2 regions of the Streptococcus sp. CL5.50 genome follow, and region 2 is predicted to be linked to the other one. Evidence: predicted binding sites of a transcription regulator. Region 2 holds the regulator's gene; the other holds the start of a gene.
The links. The regulator NrdR, encoded in region 2, represses ribonucleotide reductase genes. The targets are predictions, from matches to a motif close to ACACNATATATNGTGT.
Positions count from the first base shown of each region.

Region 1 (7,644 bases), on a different contig from region 2:
CCCTTGACTGAGTTCCTCGCTTTTCCATTCTTGTGGTTTTGGATTATTCATTCGCTACCTCTATCCAATAACGCTCTACACCATCACGAACATCCTCAAGGAGCCCACCATTTGCTAAAATGACTGCTCTGCTAGCAGGATTATTCACGCTACAGGTCACCAGAGCTTTCTTGATATTCTTTTCCTTAGCAACTTGCAAGCCCTGACGGAGAGTTTCCTTAGCATAACCCTTGCCTCTTTCTGATGGACGAATGGAGTAGCCAATGTGGCCACCTTCTTCTAGTAAAAAGTTACTGAGGCGCAACCGGAGATTAAGAAATCCAATTGCTTTACCTTTCACAGAAAAAGCTACTAACTGAATTGCGGGAACCCATCCTTCAGTCAAATTAATCCCCATTTCCTGATTCTGATTACTTTCCAACCATTCCTCATAAGAAAAATTTTCTGTATCCCAGAAACCACCGTCGTGAGGCGACTGATATTTTTCAAACTCTTCCATCATCTCTAAAACTGTTTCTTTATCTGCTAAACTTGGTCTGCGTAATTCCATCCTTACCTCCCACTAAGAGAAAAGCGAGAGTTGACTCTCACTTTTATTTTTTCTTATTCTTGTTTAAAAATTGTTCTCTGAGGTTGAGCAAGCGTTCTTTCTTACCAGCTCCACCTTTAGAGTGTTTCTCGTGATAACGGGTCACTTGTGCGCGCCCTTTATCATCTAATTGATATTTTCCCATTTCATTTCTTTCTAATTGGTTACTTGATGGCCAGCTATTTTAATCGTTGAGCCATTCATGTGTTTGACACGCGCAGCGATTTCCTTGTGACGGCCGTTGACCATAGGTCTGGCTTGAGGATTGCCAAGATAACCACAAGTCCGTTTAACAACGTCTACTGTTTTAGGGTCACTATTGCCACAGTTTGGACAAGCAAACCCTCTCTCAGTTGGTTCAAAATCCCCTTCAAAATCACACTTGTAGCAACGGTCAATCGGAGTATTGGTTCCTAGATAGCCGACACGGTCATAGGCATAGTCCCAGACAGCTTCCAGGGCCTTTGGATTTTGCTGAAGGACTGGGTACTCACAATAATGAATGAAACCACCTGACGCACCCGCTTCTGGATAGACTTTCTCAAAGTCCAATTTTTCAAACGGTGTTGGATTTTTACGAACATCGTAGTGGAAAGAGTTGGTGTAGTATTCCTTGTCTGTAATATCAGGAATAGAACCAAACTTGTCTGTATCTAGTCGGCAGAAACGGTCTGTCAAACTTTCAGATGGTGTTGAGTAGATAGAGAAATGGTAGCCATATTGGTCAGACCACTCTTCTACACGGCGTTTCATATCGCGAATGATATCTAGCGTGAATTCCTTAGCATCTGGATTACTTTCCCAGCTGTTTCCAAAGAAAACAGTCGCTACTTCATACAAACCGATATAGCCCAGCGAAACTGTCGCACGACGATTCTTAAAGAGCTGGTCAACACTTTCTTCTTTACCTAGACGATGACCAAAAGCACCGTATTGATAAAGGATAGGAGCATTAGCTGGTGTCGCTTCCTTGGTCCGTTCAACACGATAAACCAGGGCATCTTCAGCGATATTCATACGCTCGTTGAAGATTTCCCAGAACTTGTTCATATCTCCTTCAGACTCGAGAGCAATACGAGGTAGGTTAACTGTCACAACACCCAGATTCATACGGCCTGAATTGACTTCTACACCATTTTCATCCTTCCAACCTTGAAGAAACGAACGGCAACCCATAGGCACCTTGAAGGAACCTGTCAAGTCAACAATCTTATCGTAAGACAAGACGTCTGGGTACATCCGCTTGGTTGCACACTCAAGAGCCAACTGCTTAATGTCGTAGTTGGGAGTCCCTTCTTCCAAGTTAAGACCTCTTTTTAGCGTAAAAATGAGCTTAGGGAAGATGGCTGTACGGTGTTCTGAACCAAGGCCCTTAATGCGAATGTTTAAGATAGCTTTTTGAATTTCCCGCTCAAAACGATTGGTTCCTAGACCAAAACCTAGCGAAGTGAAAGGTGTTTGTCCATTTGAAGTGAAGAGAGTGTTGATTTCATACTCGAGAGATTGCATGGCATCATAGATATCTTTTTGGGTTTTCTTCCAAGCGTAATCTTCCCGTTTGTCAGGTAAGACCCATTCTTCCGCATCCTTGAGGTGTTTTTGGTAATTCTTCTCTGCATAAGGCGCCAAAACTTCATCGATACGGTCAGCTGAACAGCCACCGTACTGGCTAGAAGCAACGTTGGCGATAATTTGAGAAATCTGAGCTGTCGCAGTCTGGATAGACTTGGGACTTTCTACCTCTGCATTTCCAATCTTAAAACCATTCTCCAACATCCCCTTGAAATCAATCAAACAGCAGTTGGTCATAGGTGTATAAGGACTGTAGTCCAAATCGTGATAGTGGATATCCCCTTTTTGATGGGCATTGGCTACATGCTTAGGAAGCATTTGCAGTCCGATTGATTTCCCAACAATCCCTGCTGTCAAATCACGCTGGGTATTAAAGACATCGCTGTCTTTATTAGCATTTTCATTGACAACGGCCTGGTCTTTGTTGAGAAGTTTATGGATGCTAAAGTTGATATCTGTCGCTTTTGAACGCTCAAAATCCCTTTGTGTCCGATAAGTAATATACTCCTCAGCTAGCGCATATTCTTTGGCTTCAAGGAGTTCATGTTCTACGATATTTTGAATTTCGTAAATCTTAACCCCCTGTGGAAAGCGACTATGAATTTCTGTGACAATTCGCTCGGTCAGAGCATCGAGGCGTTTTTCGACCAGGGGTGTCACATCCATAACCTTGTCAGCCGCCTTGTGGAGAGCCTTGTCAATCTTGTCCACATCAAATACAACACGTCTCCCATCTCGTTTTTCAACGAAGAGAGTTGGCAAAATTGTAATTTTTTCTTCTAGTGCAATCATATGCATGCTCTTTTCTAAAATGTTCTTTCTAAAAAGTATTATACCACTCTAAAAAGAAAAATCAATATCTTGTGTTAAAAATCCTAAAATTTTTAAAAATACACAAGATATTGATTTCGTTATTTAATTTTATAGACTTTAAACTCTGAGTAATCAGTCTTTACTTGTTGGTAATTTTCTTTCAAAATTGTTTCCACTTCAGACCAGACTGCTACCTTATCATTCACCACAATCACCTTAGGTTTGTTTTCTTTCAAGTCATTGATTAAACTAGTTTTATTCTCTTCTGTACTCGTGTAAAGAAGAGGTGATGGGAACATGGATCCAGACAAACGCTGGCTTTCTTTATACATCTGAACATGTGAATCCCAAATATAGATTTGGTCACCATCACTCGTCTCTTGTTTGACTCTATCTACCACTTGATGTTGTTCTCTATAAGAAGCTGGATGCAAGACAAAACGAGCTACAAAAGGAATTGCAATCAGATAAACCACCACTAGGATCGGTAAGTAGAGATTCCCTTTCATGAATTTTTTCCATAAAGTAGGAACTTCTTCTCTTCTACTACGGCGAGCTCCCCTAGCTGAATGTTTCCCACGAATACTGGTCATCAAAAGAAGGAGTAAAAATGGAAGGATTAGAATCAAACGCGAACCGTGAAGAGATTCTTGAGAAAAAAGCAACAAAGCTAATACAAATAAGAAAGCAAAACTAGCTGGCACTGAAATAACATACAATCTTGATGCCTTTGATTGGAACAATCCTAGAAAAACAAGGAAGAGAGCTCCTAAACCAAAGGTCAACAAACCATAGAATACAACATTATCCATTAGTTGAGGATTCGTAAAGACCTGAAGGGAATCAATCGGATATAAAAGACTTCCCATAGCTCCTCCAAAACTACCTGAAGTAAGCACATAGTAGCCTACTGGATAAAAGATGAGAGAAAAGCCAAGTGCTGCTGCAAAAAACTGATAAACTCCATGAGCAAAGCGACCATGCCCAACATTAAAGACAAATAAACCAATCGTTACTACTACAGTAAAGAGAAGACTTGTAAGAGGCTCTATGAAAAATGATAGACCCAAAAAGATCCCCAGACGTAGAAATCCCTTGTCATGGTTAGGATTTGATAGATAAGCTGCTATGAACGAAAATCCTGCAAACAGGAATGGCAGAGCTAAGATCGTAGCATAGCCTCCTCCAAAACCGAGACCGGATACCAAAATATAAAATATGGTTAGGAGTTGCTTGGCTTGTTCCCTTTGTCCCGTCAGATAGTCAGTTGAAGAAAAGAGGAAGTAACCTCCTCCTAAGAGAGCTAGCCATTCTACCAAGGCAAAAAGAATGCCTCCTTGGGTAATATAAAGTGGCAAGTAATAAAGAAGACCGTGACTAGCATAATAGCTACTGTAGAGCTGTCCTCCCTGATGTAAAGCCCACCCTATATACAAATCCTGCGCCTGAGAGGGACTTACCATATCTAAAAGTAAAGGTAGCACCACAGAAAAAACCGTTGCAATCGTACTTCCAATGATGAGTCTGAAAAATGGAAAAGCTACCTGTTCTTCTTTTTCTACATGAGATTCAAGGTTCCTATCCAGTCTATTTTCAATTTCATTACTCTGTATCGTTTCGGATACTTCTTCGATTCTGCCATATACAGCCATGTCGTTTCTCCTATTCAATTTATCTGTCTTAGTATATCAAAAAGACCTAAAATTGTCAGCTTGCGATGGGTGTTTGAGTGATTTTTTGCATAGTTTCACAAAGGTTTCAATTTCCCGAAATCGGTGTAAATGCGTCTGTTCAAACGTCGTGATATAGTTCAATTCCTTCTGAGTCAGCATCGTTCCTCCTACATCTTCTTATTCGTAAAAGGCAAGAAAAATAGGACTGGTTTGTGTCCTAAGTCCTAGATTTCTTATAAGATAGGGGCGAATAACTGGGCAATTTCCTTAATCAATTTTTGATACCAGCTATTTTTTATCGTATGAGGGAAAATTTCTTGCGATACTGAAAAAATCTCCTCAAAATCTTTTTGAATCTCTGTGATTGATGCCGTTTTATATAGCAAAACTGCATCTTCATAGTGATGAAGCAAACTTCTATAATCTAGATTAATGGTTCCAACTGCAGCAAAGTCCTTGTCCACTAGGATTTGTTTACTGTGGATAAAGCCTGGACTATACTCAAAAATCCTGACTCCTGCTGACAAAAGATCCGGATAGGCTCCTCTTGTTATGAGCTGGATTAATTTTTTATCCGGAATGAAAGGAGTCACGATGCGGACATCAACACCTCTCATGGCTGCATTTTTAATACTCTCAGTTAAATCATAGTCAATAATCAAATAGGGGGTTGTGATATAGACTGAATCAGTAGCCTGATTAATCAAACTTTGATAAACTTTTTTCCCTACCTGAGTACGGAAGATGGGCTTGGGTCCACTACCGTAAGGAATGCAGAGCCCTTGGCCAGAACAAGGCTGATTTTCCAAGTGATACTGGTCAAAATCGCTGATTTCCCCACGATTAATGTACCAAGTCATCAAAAAGAGACGGGTGAGAGCCTTGACACCAGGGCCATCTAAGCGAATCCCACTGTCCTTCCAGTAGCCAAAACGTTCTACATGGTTGATGTACTCATCAGCTAAGTTAATCCCTCCTGTATAAGCTACCTGACCATCTATGACAAGGATTTTACGATGGTCCCGATTGTTGTAAGCCACCGTCAAACGAGGAATCACCTTGTTAAACTTATGTGCTTCAATTCCTCGACTACGAAGCTGAACAGTATAGTCTCCAGGTAAAGTCGCCATACAACCGATATCATCATAGAGCATCTTGACCTCTACACCCTGAGCTGCCTTTTGCTCTAGTATATCTAGTATGCTATTCCACATCAGACCTTCTTCGACAATATAGTACTCTAGAAAGATAAATTTCTCAGCTTTCTTGAGGTCTTCCAACATATGTTGCCACATGCTTTCACCCGAAGAAAAGAATTGTGAATCTGTTCGATCATAGACATCGGCATTGCTATCCATACTTAGCAAAGATTTGATAACTCCGTAAGCCGCCTTATCATCTTCCTTCAATTTCTGGCGGAGAGCTTTACTGTTATCCTCCCGAAAATGCATGGAGCCAAGTTTGTCCAACTGCTTGATTTCTTTTTTGGACAATCGCCTTTCACCAAACATCAGATAGAGCAGGGGGCCAATAACAGGAACAAAGGTCACCACTAACCACATTACCTTGCTTTCAGGCGCCATGGAACGATTGACAATCGCTACGATAGTCGCCATACTCATAAAGATTAAGAGAATCCCCCATCGAATAGGAGCCATCCGCCCTAAATAAAGAAAGAGACCAAAAACAAGACACAGTTCAAGCAACATAATCGAAAGACTAAAGCCATACTTGGACATCAATAATTGAAATTTTCTATATTTCATACATCCCCTCCTTGATATTTTGATACTCAATGAAAAGCAAAGAGCAAACTAGGAAGCTAGTCGCAGGTTGCTCAAAACACTGTTTTGAGGTTGCAGATGGAAGCTGACGTGGTTTGAAGAGATTTTCGAAGAGTATGAATGCTAAAAACAGGTAATTAATACTAGTATAACGCAGGTATTCGGTAGAAGGCAAGTATTTATAATCATTTTTCTGAGTAAAAGCAAAAGAGACTGACAAAACCAGTCTCCTTCCAGTCTATTTTGATAAAACAATGCGATCAGACGCTTCTCTATCCCTATCGTCAATAATCATCTGATTGCCATTAATTGCATAAATCTTGACATCATCCCCAATAATCATGCGTTGATTAGCGGCATCGAAGCTAACCTGCTTGATTTCTTGATCTCCGTCAGTTTCTACCTGTGTCCATGTACCAGTTGTTCCAGTTACCACTAAAGTGATACGGTCTCCTTCGTCCTGACCAGTATAAGTTCCATCAATATTGGTTGGTTGAGCCTCAGGCGTATTTTGTGAAGAACTTGTCGCTGCCTGGTTTGAATTTTCTGCCGAAGATGAAGCAGCAGGTTGTGATTGCTGAGTTTGTTGTGTTTGCGATTGAGCTACTGGTTGTTGAACTTGTTGAGCTCTTTGTGAACAAGCTACTAAGAGACTAAGACTTGCTAGAGAAGCAAGAGAAAGTGTGAATCTTTTTAATTTCATGATGAATTTCCTTTCTGCTACCAATTTACAGAAGTTTTTCCTTCTAACTAGTAGTTTTCCTAGTATAACAAGTTCAAAAAAGGAGGTCAATTTATCTGCTCATGGGCCAGCAAGTAGCCCCGTACTTCTGAGATAAAATAGAGAGACCCTGTAACGAACAACAAATCCTGGGCATCTGCTCTTGCTTCAAAATCGCTAATAAATTCTCGGTAAGAAGGAATTACATCGTAACCTGTTACATCTGTTTCATCCAAAGAACCTTGATAGTCAAAGCCGGTCACCTTGAGTTCCACCTGAGGCAATTTTTCAGTCAGATAAGCCAACATCCCTTGATAATCCTTCCTTTTCAAGGCTCCAAATAGGATTTGAGGACGATATCCTTCCTGCTCTTTTTCTTTAGTAAATTCAACCAAGCGAGTCAAGGCAGGGAGGTTATGAGCACCGTCCAAGTAAATTTGAGGACGAATACGCTCCAAACGCCCAGCCCAATGGGTCTTCTCCAAAGCCTGT
Region 1 covers NZ_JBKOTR010000001.1:129,451-137,094, forward strand. Annotated here, with positions in the region: gene nrdG (anaerobic ribonucleoside-triphosphate reductase activating protein) at 1-51, opposite strand, end outside; gene ACLNCV_RS00660 (GNAT family N-acetyltransferase) at 44-550, opposite strand; gene ACLNCV_RS00665 (hypothetical protein) at 594-734, opposite strand; gene nrdD (anaerobic ribonucleoside-triphosphate reductase) at 746-2,953, opposite strand; gene ACLNCV_RS00675 (damage-inducible protein CinA) at 3,073-4,626, opposite strand; gene cls (cardiolipin synthase) at 4,881-6,413, opposite strand; gene ACLNCV_RS00685 (SP_0198 family lipoprotein) at 6,670-7,134, opposite strand; gene ACLNCV_RS00690 (folylpolyglutamate synthase/dihydrofolate synthase family protein) at 7,221-7,644, opposite strand, start outside.
Region 1: nrdD (anaerobic ribonucleoside-triphosphate reductase) is a predicted target of NrdR. The motif match lies at 3,013-3,028, and genes of this name have one in related genera.

Region 2 (7,644 bases):
GCAGATGATAGGTGTGACCATGAAGGGATTTACATTTTCCCTCATAGTGAAAGAGGTGGTGGGCAGCATCGAAGGTAAACTCTTTTGATACCAAGGTTCTGTGAGGATTGTAGACAAGAGACTCCCCGGTTTCCTGTTTGATTTCTTTGGGTGCAAAAAACATTAGCCCTCTCCTTTCTGTGAGAGATAGACATCTAGGCCATGTTGACGTAGGTGGCAGGCTGGACAATCTCCACAGCCACTTCCGATAATCCCGTTGTAGCAGGTTAAGGTCTTTTCACGAACATAGTCAAAGGCACCGAGTTGGTCGGCTAATTCCCAAGTTTCAGCCTTGTCTAGCCACATGAGAGGTGTTTGGATAACAAAGTCGTAATCCATGGCCAGGTTGAGGGTAACATTAAGAGATTTGACAAAGACATCTCGACAATCGGGGTAGCCTGAGAAGTCTGTCTCGCAGACACCTGTCACGATATCTTTAATGCCTCGTTGCTTAGCAAGAACTGCCGCAAAGGATAGAAAGAGGTGGTTTCGACCGTCAACAAAGGTATTGGGAACCTCTCCCTCTTTTTGCTCAATTTCCAGATCAGAGGTCAGGGCATTTTCAGTGATTTGTCCCAGTAGCGACATATCGAGGATATGATGACGAATGCCTTGTTCCTTAGCAATTTTTTCAGCGACTTGAATTTCGAGATGATGGCGTTGGCCGTAGGCAAAGGTGACGGCTTCAACAGTTTCATAGTGTTCTTTAGCCCAAAAGAGGCAGGTTGTGGAATCTTGACCGCCACTAAAGACGACCAAGGCTGATTGACGTTTCATAGTACTCCTTCCAAAATGGGGAATGTTCAGAGCACGCAAAAAGCTCCCTTGAGGGAGCTAAAAAATACCAAGTAGAGGTTTTTTTTAGCGATGGCATGTCCCAAACATCGTAATATTCTATCTACAGTCTAGCATATTTTTTGAAAAATGGCAAAGGGCAAGAAAAAAGAGACCAAAGAAAGTACTTGGTCTCTAATATGATTAGCTCAATTCAGCAACGATGGCCTTGATTTGTTCTGCTGTGTGAACACCTGCAACTTGTTTCACTACTTGGCCGTCTTTTTTGAAGAGAAGAGTTGGGATAGACATGATTCCAAAAGCACGAGCTGTGTTTGGATTTTCATCAACGTCCATTTTAACGATTTTCAAAACATCTTCTGAAAGTTCTTCAGACAATTTATCCAAGATTGGACCTTGCATACGACATGGACCACACCAAGTTGCCCAGAAGTCTACCAAGACCAAACCGTCTTTAGTTTCTTGTTCGAATGTTGCATCTGTAATTGCTTTTGCCATTGTATTTCTCCTTTTTTAGTTATATTGGCTTAAATCTTGTTTCTTGAGATAGAAGAAGATATCTCCATAAGTCCCATGGTAGTCCAAATCATGACCGTTGTAAGTTAATTTTTGGACGGGGTAGTAGTCTGCGACGCCGATAAGGCAAGCTTGTTGTGAACGATCAAAGTCTTCATAAGACTCGAAAGTTACAGTTCTTTCGTTCTTGCTGGCATCTAGATAGGTAATTTCAATCATGTTTAAAACTCCTTTGTTTAATGATGATTTTATTTTACTCCTTGTAAAAGAGAATGTCAAGAAAAATGATTGCGCACGCAACTTTTTTTCTAAAATCATCTTAAATCAAGAAATCCAAACCAGTTTCCAGGCTCTCTTCAACAGCCTTTTGTAGAGTGGCTAGTGTCTTTTGCCCATCACTTGTCAGGCAGATAAAGCTAGAGCGTCGATCTTGATCACAACACCTGCGACTAAGTAGACCGCAATTTTTGGCTTCCAAGCGAGCCACCATCCGAGAAACAGCGCTCGGGCTCAGATGAAGCTTATCTGGCAGATCAATCTGGCGTAGAGATTTTTCTTGAGCCAAGTCCAGATAGTAGAGGAGGTAGAACTCTTTCAAGGTCAGACTTTGTTCACTCTGCAGGGCAATGGTCTCTTCCAAGAGACCTTCAATTTCTTTCTGACGCCGATTGAAGTCAAACCATTTTTCCAAATAGGTCATAGTATCTCCTTTCTTTTTAGAGTTGTAAATAGAAGAAAGTCCATTTACGGACAGTCTATGCATCACAAGATGATTGCGCATGCAATAATTATACTACTTTTCAAAAGAGCTGGCAAGAAAGACGCTGGCATCTTTTATCCTAAATCATGCCTGTTTTCACAAGTCAAGAATTGTTTGTATCCCCTTTCCTTTCTAATTTTTATTATCTCTTGTGCATTTCCTTGAAATTTTCTGAAAAAAGAGTAAACTGGTATGCAAGAAGTCTATTTCGTGGAGTTTAGGATGAAATTATATGTTCAATTAATGATTCTCTTTGTGATTTCTCTAATCGGAGAGGGGATTTCCAGTTTCTTTCACTTGCCCATCCCAGGCAGTATTATCGGTTTGATTATTCTTTTTCTAGCCCTACAATTCAAGTGGCTGAGAACCAGGCATGTCAATATGGTGGGGAATTTCTTGCTGGCCAATATGACCATTCTCTTTTTGCCGCCAGCAGTGGGAATCATGGAAAAGTTTGATGTGATTGCTCCCTATCTTTTGCCAATTGTTTTGATTGTCTTTTTTGCAGCAGTCATCAATGTTATCCTCATAGCCTTGGTAGTTCAGTTTATCAAACGACGGTTTGAGGGAGATTATGAGAAAGGAGATGCCAAATGAGTGAATTTGTTTCCAATCCCCTGTTTGGGCTTGCCCTGTCTATCCTAGCTTATCTAGTAGGAATGCTGATTTACAGACGTTTTCCCCATCCATTGACAACGCCCTTGCTTTTGTCAGCTGTTTTCATTATCATCTTTCTAAAAGTGACGGGTATTTCTTACCAAGATTACTACCAAGGTGGGGTTTATCTGAACAACTTGATTGTCCCATCGACCGTGGCTCTAGGGATTCCGCTTTATAAGAGTTTTCACTTGATGAAGCACCATGCACGGAGTATTCTCTTTGGTAGTCTGTTAGCAGTAGTTGTTAATACCTCTTTCACGGCCCTTGTAGCAAAGATTTTTGGAATGGACTTTTTCCTAGCCATTTCTCTCTTTCCTAAGTCAGTAACAACCGCTATGGCAGTGGGAATCACAGAAAAATTGCAAGGTTTGACGACTGTGACCTTGGTCGTTGTAGTGGCAACTGGGATTTTAACCAGTGTTATCGGCCCAACCCTTTTGAAGTGGTTGAAAATTGACGACCCAGTAGCTGTTGGTCTTTCCCTTGGAGGAACAGGCCATGCAGTCGGAACAGGAACAGCCTTTCGATACGGCTCTGTAGCAGGAGCCATGGGTGGTTTGGCTATTGGTGTCACCGGTATTCTCTATGTCTTTGTCAGCCCTATCGTAGCCAGTTTGATATTGAGTTAAATCAAAACCCAGCTTTTTAGCTGGGCATTTTTTATTGTAAATTAACCTTGTTTTTCAAGATATAGTAGGTTCCGAGGTAAAAGATAGCTATGAAAATGAGTTCTTCAAAAATGCCCGTACCTGCTCCCATATAGAAATTATCATTAAATCCTGCAAGTGAATTGACATAGAAGTTAGCACTGGTATTGAAGAAGACTTCTATAATTCCAATGACGATTCGGATACCAATGTAGGCTGCAACAGCGAGTGCTGTACGGTATTCGTTGAAAAGTTGTCCGATGGAAATGGCCAAGTAAATGCAGAGGATAAATGAAATTGTACTAAGCAGGAAGGATAAGACAGTAAGACCAAAGCCGGTAAAATGTTCTCCAACAAATGACAGAAGAGTAGAAAGTTGAACTTCATTATAATTTGTTGACAATAAGATAATATAGATACATAGGAGTAAGACAGCAGTGCTAATCAACGACCAGATAAAGGCACCGATTAGTTTGGCTGTGATGATATGGTGTTCAGAAACTGGCAAGGTTAAAGTCAGATAGCCTTGTCGGTCATAGACACTTCCTTTGAATCGTTTAATAATCAAGAAGATGGTTGAAATTCCAAGTGTAAGCATCAAGCCACCAAAGACTGTAGCTAGAAAAAGTAGCATAGTAGGTTGACTTTCTTTGACAGGTAGATTGTTATAATGTTGTGTCTGTATTCCGATAAGGGCAGAAAGGGCTAGAACGGCAGCGTAAAGGGCTAAATACCACTTGTTAACATTTTTAAATTCGTAGCGAATTAAATTCCAAAACATAATAATCTCCTTTGCTTAGGCCTTAAATTCCTGACGGAAGAGTTGGTCAATGGATTCACCAGACTCATAGCGAATATCATCTACATTGCCTTGACGGACGACTTTTCCGTCCTTTAGGAAGACAATTTCATCCAAGATTGGCTCGATATCAGAAATCAAGTGGGTAGAAATCAAAACGGTAGAAGTTGGTGAGTAGTTATTGATAATGGTATTGAGTATATACTCACGGGCTGCTGGATCCACTCCACCAATGGGTTCGTCCAGAACGTAGAGGCGGGCATCACGGCTCATAACCAAAATCAGTTGTACCTTTTCCTTGTTTCCTTTTGATAATTTCTTGAGACGACTATTTTCATCAATGCCAAGGTCTGCAAGCAGATGATGGGCGCGTTCAAGATTGAAATCTTTATAGAAGGTCTTGAAGTAGGTTAGGGCTTCTTTGACCTTCATTTGTTCATTGAGATAGGTCGTATCTGGCAAATAAGCTACGATGGCCTTGGTTGCTGGGCTTGGGTCCATGTCGTTGATAAGGACACGTCCTTGATCTGGTTGTAAGAGGCCATTGATTAGTTTAATCAAGGTTGTTTTCCCTGAGCCGTTTGGGCCAAGGAGACCAACAATTTTTCCAGCTGGAATGTCAAGAGAAACATTTTCAAGGGCTGGGGTTGCTCCATAAGATTTGGATACATTTTCAAATGCTAGTAATGACATAGGCTTAAACTCCTTTAATATAATCGCCGACTACGCCTGGTAGTTCTTCTTTTTCATAGCCAAAATGGGTCATGGAGGAAACGAAGTGTTCCAATTCTTCTTCCGATAATTGTTTGCGCGATTGGGCGATTAGCTCCTTATCCTCAGTCACAAATCGTCCAGTTGTTCGCTTACTGTAGACAAATCCTTCTCGTTCGAGGTCTGACAAGGCCCTTTGGATGGTGTTGGGATTGACACCGGCCTCGCTAGCTAACTCTCTCACGGTTGGAAGTTGTTGATTGGGTTCCAGTGTATGGGAAACAATCTGAAGCTTTATTTTCTCCATAATCTGTAAATAGATGGGTTTTTTGTTGTCAAATGTCCAGGACATCTTGGTCTCCTTTCTTTCACCCTTTTGTCTTAATTAAATAATACAACAAAACAAAAAACTTGTCAAGCAAAAAGAAGAATTGTTTTGGGAATCGCTTAAAAAATGGTATAATGAAAAGAAAACGATAAGGAGGGAAAGGATGCGTTGTCCAAAATGTGGGGCTACCAAGTCAAGTGTTATCGATAGTCGCCAAGCAGAAGAAGGGAACACCATTCGTAGAAGACGTGAGTGCGATGAATGTCAACACCGTTTTACGACCTACGAACGGGTAGAAGAAAGAACCTTAGTAGTCGTTAAAAAAGATGGCACACGGGAACAATTCTCCAGAGATAAAATCTTTAATGGAATTATCCGCTCAGCCCAGAAACGTCCTGTGTCAAGTGATGAAATCAACATGGTAGTCAATCGTATCGAACAGAAACTCCGTGGTCGAAATGAAAATGAAATTCAAAGTGAGGATATTGGTTCACTTGTCATGGAGGAGTTGGCTGAGTTGGATGAGATTACCTATGTACGTTTTGCCAGTGTCTATCGTAGTTTTAAGGATGTCAGTGAGCTAGAGAGCTTGCTCCAACAAATTACCCAGTCCTCTAAAAAGAAAAAGGAAAGATAAATGAAGCCAATTGACCGTTTTTCTTATTTAAAGAATAATCGGGTGTCGCAAGATACCTCATCTTTGGTACAGTGCTACCTCCCGATTATCGGTCAGGAGGCACTGAGCCTTTATCTTTATACGATTAGTTTTTGGGATAATGGCAAAAAGGAATATCTTTTTTCAAGTATTCTCAACCATCTCAATTTTGGGATGGATAGACTGATAAAATCCCTGAAAATCCTATCTGCTTTCAATCTTTTGACCCTCTATCAAAAGGGGGACGTTTATCAGCTAGCCATCCATGCCCCTCTCTCGAGTCAGGACTTCTTGGAACATCCTGTTTATCGCAGACTCTTGGAGAAAAAGATTGGTGATGCAGCTGTGGAGGATTTGAAAGTTGAGAGTGCTGAGGGGGAAGAAATACCTGTCTCACTCAACCAAGTCTTTCCAGACTTGGCAGAACTGGGAAGTCAAGAAGACCTTGGTCTCAAGAAGAAAGTGGCCAATGATTTTGACTTAGATCATTTTCGTCAGCTTATGGCTCGAGATGGGCTTCGATTTGCGGATGAGCAGTCCGATGTCTTAAACCTCTTTGCCATTGCCGATGAGAAGAAGTGGACTTGGTTTGAAACCTATCAATTGGCCAAGTCAACAGCTGTTTCCCAGGTTATTTCAACCAAACGCATGCGGGAAAAAATCGCTCAAAAACCTGTTTCCTCTGACTTTAATCCTAAGGAAGCGACCATTATCAAAGAAGCAAAAAGTAAAACTGCCCTGCAGTTCTTAGCAGAAATCAAGCAAACACGCAAGGGGACCATTACCCAAACAGAAAGAGAACTCTTGCAACAGATGGCTGGCTTGGGCTTGCTGGACGAAGTCATCAATATTATTCTCTTATTGACCTTTAATAAGGTGGATTCGGCAAATATCAATGAGAAATATGCCATGAAGGTAGCTAATGACTATGCCTATCAAAAGATTCATTCGGCAGAAGAGGCAGTCTTACGAATCCGTGAGCGAGGGCAGAAAGCAAAAACACAAAAACAGAATCAGACTGCCCCAGCAAAAACCAATGTTCCTAAATGGAGTAATCCTGAATATAAAAATACTTCATCCGCTGAGGAATTAGAAGAGATGGAACGCCAAACCCTAGAATTATTAGCAAAATTAGATAACGGAGGTGATTAGATGGAAAGTGTCGGAGATGTACTCAAACGTCAACCAAGTCGTTTTCACTATCAAGATTTGGTCCAGAAAATCATGAAGGATCCTGATGTTGCGGCCTTTGTCCAGCAAGAATCCCTCAATCAGGACGAGTTGAATCGTAGTATTTCCAAGTTTAACCAATACATCACTGAGAGAGATAAATTCCTCCGAGGAGATACAGATTATATTGCCAAAGGCTACAAGCCTATACTAGTCATGAACCATGGCTATGCGGATGTTTCTTATGAAGAAACTCCTGAACTAATCGCAGCTGAAAAAGAAGCGGCTATCAAGAAACGTCTCAACTTAATTAATTTTCCATCTAGCCTGAAAAATGTCAGTTTTTTAGATGTTTATCGTGATGATGTTCAGCGTATAACTGTTCTAAAAAGAATGATAGAATTTGTTAACGATTACCCCAATAATTTGAAAGGTCTTTACTTGTATGGAGACTTTGGTGTGGGTAAAAGTTTCATGGTGGCTGCCTTGGCTCATGATTTATCAGAAAAACGCGGTGTTTCATCAACTCTCCTCCACTATCCTAGCTTTGTCATTGATGTCAAA
Region 2 covers NZ_JBKOTR010000006.1:16,578-24,221, forward strand. Annotated here, with positions in the region: gene queD (6-carboxytetrahydropterin synthase QueD) at 1-163, opposite strand, end outside; gene queC (7-cyano-7-deazaguanine synthase QueC) at 163-816, opposite strand; gene trxA (thioredoxin) at 1,018-1,332, opposite strand; gene ACLNCV_RS05010 (DUF4649 family protein) at 1,348-1,569, opposite strand; gene ACLNCV_RS05015 (MarR family winged helix-turn-helix transcriptional regulator) at 1,670-2,050, opposite strand; gene ACLNCV_RS05020 (CidA/LrgA family protein) at 2,333-2,707, shown strand; gene ACLNCV_RS05025 (LrgB family protein) at 2,704-3,399, shown strand; gene ACLNCV_RS05030 (hypothetical protein) at 3,431-4,198, opposite strand; gene ACLNCV_RS05035 (ABC transporter ATP-binding protein) at 4,214-4,909, opposite strand; gene ACLNCV_RS05040 (GntR family transcriptional regulator) at 4,914-5,279, opposite strand; gene nrdR (transcriptional regulator NrdR) at 5,419-5,892, shown strand; gene ACLNCV_RS05050 (DnaD domain protein) at 5,893-7,062, shown strand; gene dnaI (primosomal protein DnaI) at 7,063-7,644, shown strand, end outside.